DNA from 2 places in the Brevibacillus sp. DP1.3A genome. Region 1 is predicted to be linked to the other one. Evidence: riboswitches for the same ligand, from Rfam matches in the RefSeq annotation. Region 1 holds a riboswitch; the other holds the start of a gene.
What was found. A riboswitch is a leader RNA that binds a small molecule or an ion and turns the genes downstream of it on or off. The one in region 1 is predicted to bind S-adenosylmethionine.
Positions count from the first base shown of each region.

Region 1 (7,510 bases):
GAATGACTGATTTAAATGCTTCCGTTACACCTGCTGCCGCGCTGGACACCGCTGTTATATAAATCAAAAAAGAAATAGATGAATCCAACGTAACCATCATGCTTCCCTCCTTTGTACATATGTATGGAGTTGGAGGGACAACTTGCAAATTTTTTTGCAGTTTGTATATTTCCCCTTTGCCGTTTATGCGGTAACATGTTGTTGCATGTAAATATGAGGAAGGGCAGGGATTGCTATGCAGGACTTTTCTTTTGTATGGAATCAGTACGACTTGATTCGCGGAATGTTTTTGGCGAGATTGACGGAAATAACCGAGGAAGAAGCAGAGGTGGTTCCAGTTGGCTTTAAAAACAACATTCGCTGGAATATTGGTCATATTCTTCTGACACAAGATTACTTGCTCTTCGGACCAGAAGGAATGAAATGTCCTCCGCATTACGCAGCCATGTTCGCTCCAGGAACCAAGCCTGCTGATTGGCAAAAAGAAGGGCCTTCCCTCGAAGCCTTAGCTACCGAGCTAAAGGAACAGCATGTGCGAATCAAAGAAGAATTGCATTCCCGATTGAATGATCCATTGCCAAAACCGTTTGAACTAGGCGACAAAGGCACTATGCATACTTATGGGGAAATGATGGTTTTCAATCTTTTCCATGAAGGAATGCACATCGGATGTATTTCGTCATTGCGAAATGCGGTCGCAGCTGCTAAATAAGGAAAATCGAACAAAGACGCGGGTATTTTTTATCCGCGTTTTTCTTTTTGCCTCCGAATATGCAAAAAATGAAAACCGCTCCAATGAGGAGCGGTCCTTGTCGAGCCCGAATTGCTTATGGGGTTCTACCGGTTATTCTCTTTGGCTCTTCAACCTCCATCGTAGAGAAAAGTAGCTAAAGGAATCGGTGTATTTCCATACGACTTTCGTCGATTGCTTGATCATGATTATCCACGGATCTTCGCCTCCTGCAAGGCATTTCGCCGTTTACTTACATGAATCATCGGGCTCGACAAATATAGTATGACCTCCTCGCAGTTTTTCATACATCTTCTTTACAATAAATCTGCGGCCAGCTGTGCGAGCACACTCCGTTCGCCTTTTTCCAACTGGATATGTCCTGCTAGCTTTTGATCTTTAAATACTTCTACCACGTAGGTTAAACCGTTGTTGCTCTCATCCAGATACGGATGATCGATCTGCTCAGGATCACCCATTAGCACAATTTTCGAACCGTCCCCCACCCTCGTCAGGATCGTCTTCACTTCATGCTTTGTCAAGTTTTGGGCTTCATCAATGATAATAAATTGTTCTGGGATGGAGCGCCCACGAATATACGTCAAAGCTTCCACCTGCAAACTACCCATGCCTGCCAAAATTTTATCGAGATCACCTGGGCGCTTTGTGTTAAATAAATATTCCAAATTATCATAAATCGGCTGCATCCACGGTCGAAGCTTTTCTTCTTTTTCGCCGGGTAAATAACCGATGTCTTTTCCAAGCGGAACGATAGGTCTTGCCACTAACAGTTTTTTGTATTTTTGCTGGTCCTCGATTTGCAGCAGGCCCGCTGCTAATGCCAGCAAGGTTTTTCCTGTACCGGCCTTCCCGGTCATGGTTACTAAAGGAATATCATCTCGCAGCAGCAATTCGGTTGCCATCCGTTGCTGCACGTTACGGGCTCGGATGCCCCAAATCGGATCATCATCTGACACAAGCATTTCTAACATTTTTCCGTCCGAGTCGACTTTTCCAATCGCTGAAATAGATGGGTTACATTCATCCTTCAGCACTAAAAATTGATGAGGGTAAAAGCGATAGCGTGGAAAGCAGGAGGCCAGCTGCAGCTTTCTTGTCGCGTAGTAAGCCTTGATGATGTCGGACGCTACCATCATCTTCTGATACCCCGGGTAAATACTGGAGAACTCCCCCACAACTCGATCCGAAAGAAAATCCTCTGCGGAAATATTCAATGCATCCGCCTTGACCCTCATAAGAGCATCCTTACTTACCAAAATGACTGGCCTTGGCTGTGGTTTTCCGTTTTCCTCCTCCTGTAAGTTTAGTGCGACCGCCAAAATGCGGTTGTCATTGCTCATTTCCGTGAATTGTTTCTGAAGGCGGTGGAAAGAGGAATGATTCAGTTCCACCCGAAACAACCCACCTGTTTCTAGGGTAATGCCAGTGTGCAATTGCCCCAGCTCACGAAAACTGTCAAAGAGCCGAGATACGTACCGAGCATTGCGGCCAATTTCATCCATGTACCGCTTTTTGGAATCGATTTCTTCTAATACGACAGCTGGTATGACAATTTCATTGTCAGCGAAAGAAAACATCGCCCTAGGATCTTGCAGGAGTACGTTTGTGTCCAGTACGTAGATTTTCTTCAAAATCTCGCCTCCTATTCCCCTTCTTAAATACCTTATGCAATTTTTGGAGGGATGCTCAAATGCGGCGACGTGATGTACTACAGTCTATGTTCAGGTAGACAGAGATAGACGACCCATTGGCAGAATGAAAATGGGCAGCCCAGAACAAAATACTTGTAACCCTGCCCTCCTCACGAAGGAAGGCAATACTGGGAAAGGGAGAATGCCTGTGAAACGGATCATGATCTTCTGCCTCGGTTTTAGCTTGTTGCTTACAGCATGCATGTCGGGCAATAAACCACCGGCGAATCAGGCTGCACAGCCGAAGCATGCCACTCATACTCAACGCGTTCAGCAAACAGCTCCTAAGCCTGCTTATAATCAATCTTCGCAAGCTACCGCTGATCGTCTGGTCCAACTGGCAACACGTGTGAAAAGAGTACACAGCGCGACTGCTGTGGTCTTGGGCAAATATGCCGTAGTTGGTATTACTGTGGACCCGAATCTGGATCGCCCAGAAGTTGGCGTCATTAAGTATACGGTTGCGGAGGCACTGAAAGAAGACCCTCAAGGAGCGAACGCTGTCGTAACCGCAGACCCCGCCGTCGTACAACGGTTACGGGAGATGAGAGATGATATTCGCCGCGGTCATCCTGTTGCCGGAATTACGGAAGAGTTAGCGGATATCGTAGGTCGGATCATACCGCAACTACCGCGCAGTGTGCAGCCTCGCGAAGAAACACCTGCTCAAGTAAAAGAAAAACGCATGCACAAAGAGCCGCAAGGACAAAACAAGATCAACGCAAATCGTACAGGAACACCTTAAAAGAAAAGAGGTATCCCCCGAATTTAAGCCCGGGAGAATACCTCTTTTTCTTTATGGACGGGTGCTTCAGATGGCAAATGATCCAAAGCTTGCTTCAAATCTGCCACCAAGTCATCGAAATCCTCCAAACCAGCTGACAGCCTGATCAAACCATCTGTAATTCCCCTTGCAGCTCTTTCCTCAACAGGCATCGCTGCATGTGACATCGTAGCTGGGTAGGAGAGAATCGTTTCCACTGCCCCGAGGCTAACAGCCACAATCGGCAATTTTACGCGATCAAACAACGCTTTTGCTCGCTCGCGGCTCCCTACATCAAAAGAAAGAACAGCCCCATGACCAGTCGCTTGTTGTGTTTGAATCAGGTGACCAGGATGATCCTCCAGTCCTGTATAGTAGACTCGGCTTACCTCTGGATGCGAAGACAACCAGTCAGCCAAGCTCGCGGCTGTTTTCGTACTGACATCCAATCGGGCCTTCAATGTTTTGAGCCCACGCATCACGAGCCAGCAGTCCTGCACACCCAAAATCGCTCCCATGCCATTCTGGATAAAGTAGAGCTGCTCCCCTAACGCAGCTTCTCTGGTCACAGCCAGACCTGCCACGACGTCGCTATGCCCTCCGATAAACTTCGTTGCACTATGAATGACCACATCTGCGCCAAGCTCCAATGGCCGCTGGTAATACGGTGTAAGGAATGTATTATCGACAATGACGAGCAAGCCGTGCTCCTTCGCGATACGAGAAACCGCTGCAATATCTGTCACCTTTAAGGTGGGATTGGAGGGGGTCTCCAGGTAAACCCCTTTCGTTGCCGGTGTAATGGCCGCACGAACGGCTTCTGTATCTGTTGCATCCACGAACGTAACGGAGATGCCCATTCTCGACAATACCTTGGTCAAAAACCGAAACGTGCCACCGTATACATCTTCCGCCACTACTACATGGTCTCCAGCTGAAAACAACATGAACACGCTGGAAATGGCAGCCATGCCAGATGAGAACGCGAAACCACGTGCGCCTCCCTCCAGAGACGCAATGGCTTCCTCCAAAGCCTGCCTGGTCGGATTGCCTGATCTGGCATAATCGAATGTACCTGGCTGATCGATATCAGCCTGATGAAACGTGGAAGCCTGATAAATTGGAACCGACGACGCACCTGTGAACGGGTCAATGCAAGTCGAACCGTGGAGGAGCTTGGTTGCAAAATTCATCGTACACTCCCCCCTACGACCAAACTAGCATTCAAGGCCTGAAACAAATCGGCTACGACATCATCTGGATGCTCGATGCCAACCGACAGTCGCAACAATCGATCACAAACACCGACATGCTCTCTGACTTCTTGCGGGATATCGGCGTGAGTCTGCGTCGCCGGATACGTACACAATGACTCGACACCACCCAGACTTTCTGCAAAGGACACGATTTGCAGATTTTGCAGGAACAATCCCACCTGCTCTGCATCACGTACGCGGAACGATACCATCCCACTATGCCCAGTCGCTTGATTCACCTGGATCTCATGTCCCGGATGCTCTGGCAGACCTGGATAAAATACCTCCGCCACTGCCGGATGCTCACGCAACTTTTCCGCTACAATCAAGGCATTGGATTGGTGGCGCTCCATCCGCAATGCCAATGTTTTCATCCCGCGAACGAGAAGCCAACAATCTTGCGGTCCAAGTACAGCACCGATTGAATTGTGCAAAAACCGGATTTTTTCCGACAACTCTTCTCCTTTTGTTACGATGAGTCCCGCCAGCACATCGTTATGTCCTGCCAAATACTTGGTTGCACTATGTAGGACGATATCTGCACCAAGCTCTAGTGGGCGTTGACAATACGGGGTTAAGAATGTGTTGTCTACAATCGTTAGGAGCCCGTGCTGTTTCGCCAATTGTGTTACTGCTCGAATATCAGTAATCTGCATGAGCGGATTGGTTGGCGTCTCGACGAAGATGGCCTTTGTATCCGGGCGAATCGCATCATTGAGTGCACGAATGTCACGCAAATCCACGTACGAAAACGTCAGACCGTAACGAGAGAGCACTTGCTCGAACAATCGATAGGTTCCCCCGTACAGATCGAGTGAAACGATCAGATGATCCCCTTGGGAAAACAAACCCATGACAGTATGAACAGCAGCCATTCCTGAGGCGCAAGCAAATCCTGCATCCCCTGATTCCGCTTCAGCGATAGTCTCCTCCAAAATGGTGCGAGTAGGATTAGCTGTGCGTGTATAATCATATCCAGTGCTCTGACCCAAGGCAGGATGGCGATAAGCCGTTGCATAGTAAACAGGAAAGCTCACCGCCCCTGTTTTTTCGTCTCTGCCTACGCCCGCCTGAATCAATTTCGTTTCCATTTTCATGTCTGTTTCTCTCCCTCCAATTGTGTACGAGGGCATCAAAAAAGCCCCCTTTCCTCTGAAAGAAGGCTTTGTTTACGTCACCGTAAGCAAATCCTTCTCATCTTTCAGAGTTTGATAACTCTGCAGGAATTAGCACCATTATCTCCCTGTTAAAATACAGGTGATTGGTTGCCGGGCATCATCGGGCCAGTCCCTCCGCCGCTCTGGATAAGAAGATTGCTATTCAATTTGATTGACCCTAATACTAAAGGATCGGCAGGATTCTTGTCAACAATTTATTTCCACCCGTTAATTTGCATCTTTCAAGGCGGTCATAACTTGATTGTCCAGCTTCGCTGCCGCGTTTTTGTCATACGTCTTTTCATATTGTGGTTCTACGGAAATACGGGAACCGTAAAACATAATATCACGAACAGCCTCAATCTTGATTTCTGCCATGGCCAGCTTGAGCGGAACACCTTCCAGTCGGTCTGTTTTGACGACAGCACGACCATTAATGGCGAAAGACGAGCCGGCACCGATCAAATGCAGGACAACTTGCGGTTCCTTCGCAATATTAGCCAGAATACGTGAGCGATTATCCACGGCAAAACGAATCATATCGGCGCTGACAGCATACGTCCAGGACAAAGAGCTGAGCGATGGTGCCCCTGACTCATGGTCTACTGTGCCCAAGGTAACAAAACGCTCCTTTTGCAAGAGCTTGAATAAATCTTCGGAAAGAGATTGGGAAACAGTTTCAGCCATTTCAAAGCCTCCTAACAAACGTTTTGTACGTTCATTTTACCCTTCGCTTAGCTGATAGGCAAACGTTTCCTCTTCACCTTGATTCTGGTTGTCTTTTTCCCTAGACTGGTAGGTAACGATACCGAATGATGGAAGGGGATGGACAGCTTGTCGCCTACAGACCGCCTCATGCAGCAGATTGACCAAGTACTTGAAGAGCTTCAGGAAGTTCGGAAGGTAAATGAGCGGATGCATAAAATTGCGATGTTCCTGGAAGATATTCGACTAGCAGATGTGATCCAAAATTACACAGCCCCGCGCAAGCTGCTCTGGATCAATTTCCTCGCAGGTCTTGCCCGGGGTCTGGGGTTGACGATTGGTACTGCTATCGTTTTGGCTTTCCTCGGCTCCCTCTTGACGCAATTTCTTTCCATCCCCATTCTGGGGGATTACATCAGACAATTGGTGGAGTACGTCGAGACGTACAAGCAGCGACCTTAACGCTAGAGACTAGTCTCTGTCGTCACGATCATCATCGTCCTGGTCATTATCGTCAACATGATGTTTGTCGTGCTTTTTCCAATAGCCATACGCGTTGCCGTTGGGATGCTTATCTTTCTGCTTCCCTTTTTCTTTTTTCTTTTTGTCATCATCATCGTCTTTATCCTCGTCTGTTGGCTTCACAGGCTCTACAATGACTTTTGTGCTTAATGCAACGTCAGCTTTCTTAACCAGCTTATCGTCTTCATACAATGCGAATTGAATCGATTTAGCGCTAAAGGAATGGTTCTTGTACGACAACGTCAAAGAAAACTCACCTTTGTCATTCGGTTTAATCTCTTTTTTCTTCCCGTCAGGAGCGATCACAAACAATTCCGTATCGTCCTTTTTATTCCAGCCGCTTACTGTCCCCTTCACTTGAATGGACTTGGCGGCAGGATTGTTTACAGCAGTCGCCTTGATGGCATATACGGTCGCTTGATCCTTGTCAGGAGCGTTAACGATTTCTACCTGAACGGATTCGGAATCAACCTTCTTGCCATCCTCGTAAACCTCGATCAAGGCTTTTTGATCTTTTGCTGCTTGTACATCCTTTAGTGAAACGGTAAAGCTCCCTACACCATCCCACAGCTTTTTCACGTTTGCGTCTTTTTTCACGCCATTATAGGTGACAGTTACTTTGTCTGCCCCCTGCTTGACAATTCCTTTTACTTTTAGTTCCTTTT
Region 1 covers NZ_CP085876.1:2,490,526-2,498,035, reverse strand. Annotated here, with positions in the region: gene HP399_RS11490 (hypothetical protein) at 1-97, opposite strand, end outside; gene HP399_RS11485 (DinB family protein) at 236-712, shown strand; gene HP399_RS11480 (PhoH family protein) at 1,048-2,382, opposite strand; gene HP399_RS11475 (YhcN/YlaJ family sporulation lipoprotein) at 2,585-3,187, shown strand; gene HP399_RS11470 (trans-sulfuration enzyme family protein) at 3,211-4,398, opposite strand; gene HP399_RS11465 (aminotransferase class I/II-fold pyridoxal phosphate-dependent enzyme) at 4,395-5,558, opposite strand; SAM riboswitch class I at 5,653-5,772, opposite strand; gene HP399_RS11460 (pyridoxamine 5'-phosphate oxidase family protein) at 5,847-6,305, opposite strand; gene HP399_RS11455 (DUF5665 domain-containing protein) at 6,444-6,785, shown strand; gene HP399_RS11450 (hypothetical protein) at 6,795-7,510, opposite strand, start outside.

Region 2 (7,510 bases), 2.9 Mb from region 1:
AACATCCGTGAGCCAGACCGTGCCTCGCTTGTTCGGGATGAGAATCAAGGTGCGTGTGGCACTTTGTCGTATCGGCAGATCAAACCGCAGGCGAACGCTCGTCCGATGATTGAGGATTCGCACCTCGTCTGCACCTTCCACAAAGACATGCTCCGGCAGTGTGAAGCGAAGCCAGGTAGCAGGCAATGGTAGCCACGAACGATTATGCAAGCGAACTGTAACGTGCACGGGTGTCCCTGACAGGACACGCGTTTGATCACTGGACCATTCGAGTGACACCCATTGGGACATGGACTTGACCCACCAATCTTGTGCAGCGGGGAGAAAAAAGAAAAAGCCCCCAAACAGAAAGAAAAACCAGTGGCCGGAAAAAACGGCGAAGAGCAGCGATACAAAACCGATTACGTGAAAGGTTTGCTTGGTGATCATAGCGCTACACGCTTTCTTCGACGGGAGCGGGGACGCTGGTCAAGATTTGCTCCACGACTTCCTGCTCTGTCACATGCAGCTCTGCTTCCATGGAGAGGCGAATGCGGTGAGCTGCCAGACTTGGGAACACCACTTTCACATCATCCGGCAAGACATAAGTACGACCAGAAACGAACGCGTAAGCCTGAGCGGATCGCAACAGGGCGAGCATGGCGCGCGGACTAATGCCCACCTCAACAGAACGATGCTGGCGAGTCGCTTCCGTCAGATCGATGACATAGTCTTCCACCGGTTGGCTGACATGAATGGTCGTGACCTCGCGTTGCAGAGCCGCAATTTGCTCGACAGTGATGACCGGCTCGACGGCCTCTAATGGGGAGCCACTGCGGAATCTCCGCAAAATTTCTTTGGCATCCTCTCGCGTACCGTAGCCAAGAGACAGCTTGAAAAGGAAGCGGTCCAACTGTGCTTCCGGCAATGGATAGGTTCCTTCCGATTCAATCGGGTTTTGGGTAGCAATGACCAGCATGGTCGATGGAAGTGGCAGGGTGACGCCTTCGATTGTAACCTGGCGTTCCTCCATGCTTTCCAGCAAGCCGGATTGAGTCCTGGGAGTGGCCCGGTTTATTTCATCTGCGAGCAAGACATCCGCAAAAACAGGTCCCTTGCGCAGTTCGAATTCACTTGTTCGCTGATTGAATACGTGTAGACCGACGACATCAGATGGCAGTAGATCCGCAGTAAATTGCAGGCGGTTGTAAGAGCCGCCAATCGCTTGCGCCAATGTTTTGGCAAGCACGGTTTTTCCCATTCCGGGCAAGTCCTCCAGCAATACGTGACCACGGGCGAGCAGGGCCGTTACCAATAGGCGGATCTGGCTTTCCTTGCCCACGATGACGCTGCTGATAGCATGCTGAAGGTTATCCAATGTCGGATGAGTCATGAAAATTCTCCTTTTCCCATTCAAAATTTAGGAGGCATACGGTTTTTATTATATATGGAATATCCTGTTAGTTACAAATTTTCGAAATAGTATTCCCGTCAGCGCGGCAAGCACGATGACGGCGCCTACAGAGATGTAAAGAGGGCGAATCCCTACCTGATCGCTCAGCTGTCCACCAAGCCAAATACCGACGGGCATCGTCGCACGCACGATGAGTAGGCGGACAGACAGTACACGCCCCATTAGCTCGGAAGGAACGTGAAGCTGATACAGGCTTGTGCTATGTACTTGGAAAAAGGGAGCAAACAGACCAGCCAGTAGTTCGATGGTGATTGCGAGCCAGAGGTCATGGGTAAAGCCTATCGCAACAAAGCTTGAGCCGCCTAATACCAGTGATCCCAACATGATCAGGGGCTGCCCAAGGCTGCTACGGAAGCGAGGCACGAGCAAAGAGCCGAAGAAATATCCCAAAGGATACCCAGCCAAAAACAAGCCTACATGAAACGAAGTGCCTTGCAGTTCGCCGGCTACAAAAGGCAGGTTTAGTACGAGTGTGACTCCGACAGCAAATTGGACGAGAGCTGAGTACAGGCCAAGCCAGAGCAAAAGGGGCTTTTGCCAAAAAATCGCAAGACCGGCCTTAAACATAACGAGCCACGATTGCTTCTTGTTGGCGGTATCTGCTGGGGCGATTGGACAAAGAACCAGAAAGAAACCGCTGAGTACATAGCTGATCGCGACCAATGCGAGTACGGACTCACCACCGATACTCGCCACGAGAATCCCGCCCAACGGAGGTCCTGTAATCAAGGCAATTCGTAGGACACTATCCAAATAGGCATTGGCTTGGAGGAGCTGCTCTCTTTTGACCAGAGCAGGGAGGAGCGACTGGCTGGCTGGCACATATAGCGGTTGAACGAGACCGTTGATCAAGGCAGTGAAATACAAAGGCCAGAGTGATTCTGTCCCGGAAGTAATGACCGCAAAGGACAAACAAAACGCAGCAGCTCGCATCCATTGAGAAAAAATCATGACACGCTTCTTGTCGAATCGGTCGATGTACGGTCCGGCAACCAACTGAATCGCTAGCGACGGCAAGAAATACAGCAGCCACATCTGTCCGACCGCACCTTGTGAGCCTGTTGCCTGATAGATTAACCAGCTATTGGCGAGGGTACCGAGTGAGGCGCCGAGTTCTGATATGAGCTGACCGAAAAGAATCCAACGATAAGAACGCTGCTGCCAGACAGAGGCTTGTACCGCAGTTTGGTTCATGGGGTGCTCCTGTCCAGGAATTCATCCCACATCAGGGGGAGCTTGTCCAGCGTATGACGGCGGAGTCTGTAACGGGAGCCTGCCGTTTCAACGAGATGGGCAGACCGCAGCATGGACAGGTGATGGTGTACTGTCGATTTCGCCATGGAGAGTTGATCTGTTATCTCTTGCAGACTCAGGTCCTTTTCCGCCAGCATTTTGACCATGCGCAGCCTATGCTCATCACCGAGTGCTTTTAAGGCTTGCACCAGTGAAGGGGGTGGCTGATTAGGATCTACAGCATCGTGCAAATTTTCGTCGGCAACAGGGTAATAAAAAATTTTCGTCCCGACAGCATCGGCCTGTACGGTCCACGGGCGATAGATCGCTTGTGGAATCAGCAGTACGCGTGTCACGGCAGGCTCAGGGAGGTAGCTCGATCCCGTAGCATACTCTACCAAGGCTTCCGGGTTGAACTTTCCTAGCTTGCTTTGCTTTTGCGCCCAATCCCTTTCTAGCATGCGAACGATTTCTTCCTCACGCGGCTTGATATGAGTGATATACCAGCCTTCCATCAATCGGAGAATATGACTCCGCAGCTCTTCTGCATCAACGGAAGTAATATGTCCGATATACGCTTCAAAAAAGAGGTGCGCACGGCACGCTTCCTGCAAAACGGTGCAATCCTCCTTGCTTCCTTGTGCAGCCTTTCGACGTGCTTCCTGCATATTTTCACCAAGATAAGGGAGGGCCTCATATCGGAGCTGTTCTGTTGAGAGCTCTCTGACATAGGAGAGAAATGAATCCACATCTGTGAAAGGGCAAAGATCGAGCAGTTGCAAAAGCGTCTTCCACGTGTTGTGCTCCTTCGCATAGTCGACTTCTTGCCGTACAGAGGGTGACAGCTCGTCCAACAGTTGACGCCAGTAGGCAGGAGGGTGTTCCATCGTGTGATGCAATTGATCGTAGGTAGCGGCAGCGATTCCCAAGGCTGCTTCGAATAAAGGAGAATACGAGATCTCCACGCGATATGTTGTCCGTTCACTTCCGATATTTAAAACTTTCACGTCTATCCACTCTCCCAAAATTTTCTTGAATGATAATATTATAAAAATACCGAATGAAAAGTTCAATTATTTTCGAACGAAAATAAAAAAGTAAAAGAAGAATCACAAACCTCTATCCAAAGAGATCACGTGATTCTTCTTTTCTTGTAAAGGTATGTTAACCTACCGTAGATAATTGCAACGCACGCTGCAAGGCTTGCTCCAGATCAGAGATGATATCGTCGATCGATTCTGTGCCGACGGAGAGGCGAATGAGTCCCGGAGTCACTCCGGCTGCTGCCTGCTCTTCTTCTGTCATTTGCTGATGTGTTGTGCTAGCTGGATGAATGATGAGTGACTTGGAGTCCCCGACATTTGCGAGATGGGAGAACAGCTTCACTGATTCGATCAATGTTTTTCCTGCCTCAATGCCACCGCGAATTCCAAAGGTCAGGATCGCGCCAGCACCTTTTGGCAAATATTTTTGTGCCAATTCATGCTGGGAGTCTGACTCCAGCCCTGGATAGCTCACCCACTCTACGGCAGAGTGATTGGTGAGGAATTGAGCTACTGCCAAGGCGTTCTGGCTATGCCGCTCGATGCGCAGATGCAGTGTTTCTAATCCTTGCAGGAACAAGAAGGAGTTGATTGGGGCGACAGCCGCTCCGATATCGCGTTGGAGCTGGACGCGCGCCTTGATAATATAGGCGAGTGGACCGACTGCCTCTGTATAGACGACGCCATGGTAGCTTGGGTCTGGTGTAGTCAGACCTGGGAATTTTCCGTTGTTCCAGTCAAATTTTCCTGAGTCTACGATAATACCGCCAATTGCTGTTCCGTGGCCGCCGATGAATTTGGTGGTAGAGTGCACGATAATATCGGCCCCGTGTTCAAAAGGACGGCACAAAATCGGAGTCGCGAAGGTGTTGTCCACGATCAAAGGCACGCCATTTTCGTGAGCAATATTGGCGATCGCCTCGATATCAGCGACATCAATGCGCGGGTTGCCGATCGTCTCGCAAAACACGGCTTTTGTCTTTTCATTGATATAGGCACGGAAATTTTCCGGATTGGATTGATCAGCAAAATGAACCTTGATCCCGAGGCGGGGAAGAGTGTGAGCGAACAGGTTGTAGGTACCGCCGTAGAGGCTGCTGGAAGCGACGATCTCGTCTCCTGCATGCGCAATATTTAAGATGGCGAATGTAATGGCAGCTTGCCCGGATGCGGTCGCGAGTGCGCCTACACCACCTTCGAGCAGGGCAACACGCTTCTCAAACACATCCTGTGTCGGATTCATGATGCGTGTATAGATATTCCCAAACTCTTTTAAGCCAAACAGGTTGGCAGCATGCTCCGTATCACGGAAAACGTAGGAGGTCGTCTGATAGATCGGAACAGCACGTGAGCCTGTTACAGGGTCAACCTCCTGTCCACCGTGTACCGCAAGTGTTTCTGGCTTCCATTGTTGTTGATCGGACATGTCCATCTCTCCTTTTACTATGGGAAATCGGCTAATAAAAAACGGAGCATTCTCCTGAGAAGAAGAAGGCTCCGATCATGCACGGGCTTGTGTTCATCTCTCAGAATCACTGGATTCTGCAGGAATTGGCACCATGCAGCTAGTCTGCTGGTTGCCGGGTTTCGTAGGGCCTGTCCCTCCACCGCTCTTGATGAGAAAAGTTGTTGTCGTAATTGTATGAAAATATCCCCTTGCTGTCAACGCATAATAGTAAGTTATCAGGGAGGTTTTTATGTATATATAGATGAAAGTTGTTCACTCATGCCATTAATTTGTAACGCTTTTGCCTCAAGCTGTTCACATCCCGTGTGGCTACTGTCGCAGCCAAATAGGAGATAATGGTAGAAAATAGGGAGCATGGATGCAGCGTGAAGCCAAGTGCTCTTCGCGTTAGAAAAGTAAAAAAGCGTGTGATATCATGGAGGTGGTTACAACTGATCTGATCGTACATATAGGAGGATAAATAGCGATGAGCCATGGAGTAAAGGAAATGACACCACAAGAGCTGTTGGAAAAGCTGGATGCCAAAGAGGAACTGCAAGTCATTGATGTACGTGAAGTAGATGAGTGGAATGCAGGTCACATTAAAGAGGCTAAGTTGATCCCACTCGGCTTTTTGCCGCACCGTATCGATGAGCTGGATAAGAACATTCCGATTGTGATGGTTTGCCGCAGTGGTGCCAGAAGCAATACAGCTACAGAGTATTTGAGTGCTCAAGGGTATGACGTGGCGAATATGGTTGGCGGCATGCTCGCATGGCCAGGTGAAGTGGAACAGTAAGAAGGTATAGAAACAGTGTGAATGCCTCCCGTGTGTAATCAGGAGGCATCTCGCATGGGACAAGCAGGGAGGAACAACCCGTGAGTGAAGGAACACAATTGCAGCAGGAATCTGCGATGAAAAAACATTGGTTTCCTGTGTTAGCTGGTATTATCCTTTTGGCTATCGTCGGTGTATTTGGTTATAAGTACATGACAGAAGAGAAGATCGAAGTGTTGAAGCCCATCGCGGATTTCACCTTAGACAACAGTGACGGAACAACCTATACATTTAATGAAAGTGCTGGCAAAGTACGACTGGTGGAGTTTATGTTTACCAAGTGCCCGGATATTTGTCCGGCTACTACGTACAACATGGCCAAGCTGCAAGATCAGTTGAAGGAAAAGGGACTGTTCGGAGACAAAGTAGAGTTTATCTCCATTTCCTTTGACCCTGATAACGATACGCCGGAAGTCTTGCAGGAGTACGCAGCCAAGTTCAAGGCAGATCAGAGCGGCTGGAAGTTCCTGCGCGGGGACGCTCAGGCTGTAGAGAAAGTGACGAAGGATTTTGGTCTGATGGTCATGAAGCAGCCAGATGGTTCTTATGCTCATACGGCTCGCATGTTCCTTGTGGATGGAGATGGAAACATGCGCCGCGCGTACGGGATGGCAGCTGACATGGACATGGAAGTCATGATGAAAGAGATGGAACAGCTCGCTGACTAGCGAGTCTCCTCATAGGAGATGTTTACGACATCTTCTGTCTGATTCACGAATTCAATATGAATGAGTAACGCCCACCTGCGATTGCCTTCTTGAAGCAAGAGCTTAAACGTCTCTTCCGACGTGGTGGGCGTTTTTTGTTTTCGTCCGACATGCAGGTAGTCCACAATTTGAGCGTTTGGATATCGCTTCATCGTCTCCTGCATCGCGAGCCTGCCCCATTTTGCATAGGGAGGCTGGGCATAGGTAGGGAACGGCTGAAAGAGGAACAGGAAAAGTACAGTGGAGAGAAGGGGCATCATGTTCCGATAACAATATAGGCGACGAGCGGCTTGCACTTGCTTATCCCTCTCCTTTTCGAAATGGTTTGCCATGTATTTTGAAGACTTTTCGGAATATCATTCGTAGAAAATAATGACAATGAAATGCGGGAGGTTTTCGATGCATTACTTGCTCATTCCCTTATTTGGCCTTCCTATTTTGGTGGGGGTTCTTGCAGTCATTTTTCAAAAGCCTCCTTTCTGGAAAAAATGGGGGCTCACGATTGCTTCTGCCGTATTGATTTACGGAGGCTGCTTCGCTGCGAATGTATATTGGCAAATGAAGTATGGCATTCCGGTGTTACCCACGGAGTCCGACTTGGAGGTATTTTGTTTTTTTGATCATGATGAGAAAACAGTTTTGGAAAATGAACCTCGTTTTTCTATGCACAGCTTTTGGTTTGTTTAGCTTTTTTGCTGCTGCTTTTTTAGGCATGGGGCCCTTTTTGAAAAAGGCGGAGTACGTCACCGTCGTACAAAAAGCAAAAGACCAGTGGAAAGCGGCGAAGAT
Region 2 covers NZ_CP085876.1:6,213,650-6,221,159, reverse strand. Annotated here, with positions in the region: gene HP399_RS28790 (DUF58 domain-containing protein) at 1-429, opposite strand, end outside; gene HP399_RS28785 (AAA family ATPase) at 434-1,372, opposite strand; gene HP399_RS28780 (MFS transporter) at 1,421-2,647, opposite strand; gene HP399_RS28775 (ArsR/SmtB family transcription factor) at 2,644-3,693, opposite strand; gene HP399_RS28770 (homocysteine synthase) at 3,851-5,155, opposite strand; SAM riboswitch class I at 5,246-5,352, opposite strand; gene HP399_RS28765 (rhodanese-like domain-containing protein) at 5,664-5,975, shown strand; gene HP399_RS28760 (SCO family protein) at 6,056-6,682, shown strand; gene HP399_RS28755 (YqzG/YhdC family protein) at 6,679-7,053, opposite strand; gene HP399_RS28750 (hypothetical protein) at 7,121-7,408, shown strand; gene HP399_RS28745 (hypothetical protein) at 7,446-7,510, shown strand, end outside.
Region 2: linked by a shared signal. The riboswitch ahead of HP399_RS28770 (homocysteine synthase) and the one ahead of HP399_RS11465 (aminotransferase class I/II-fold pyridoxal phosphate-dependent enzyme) in region 1 are both predicted to bind S-adenosylmethionine.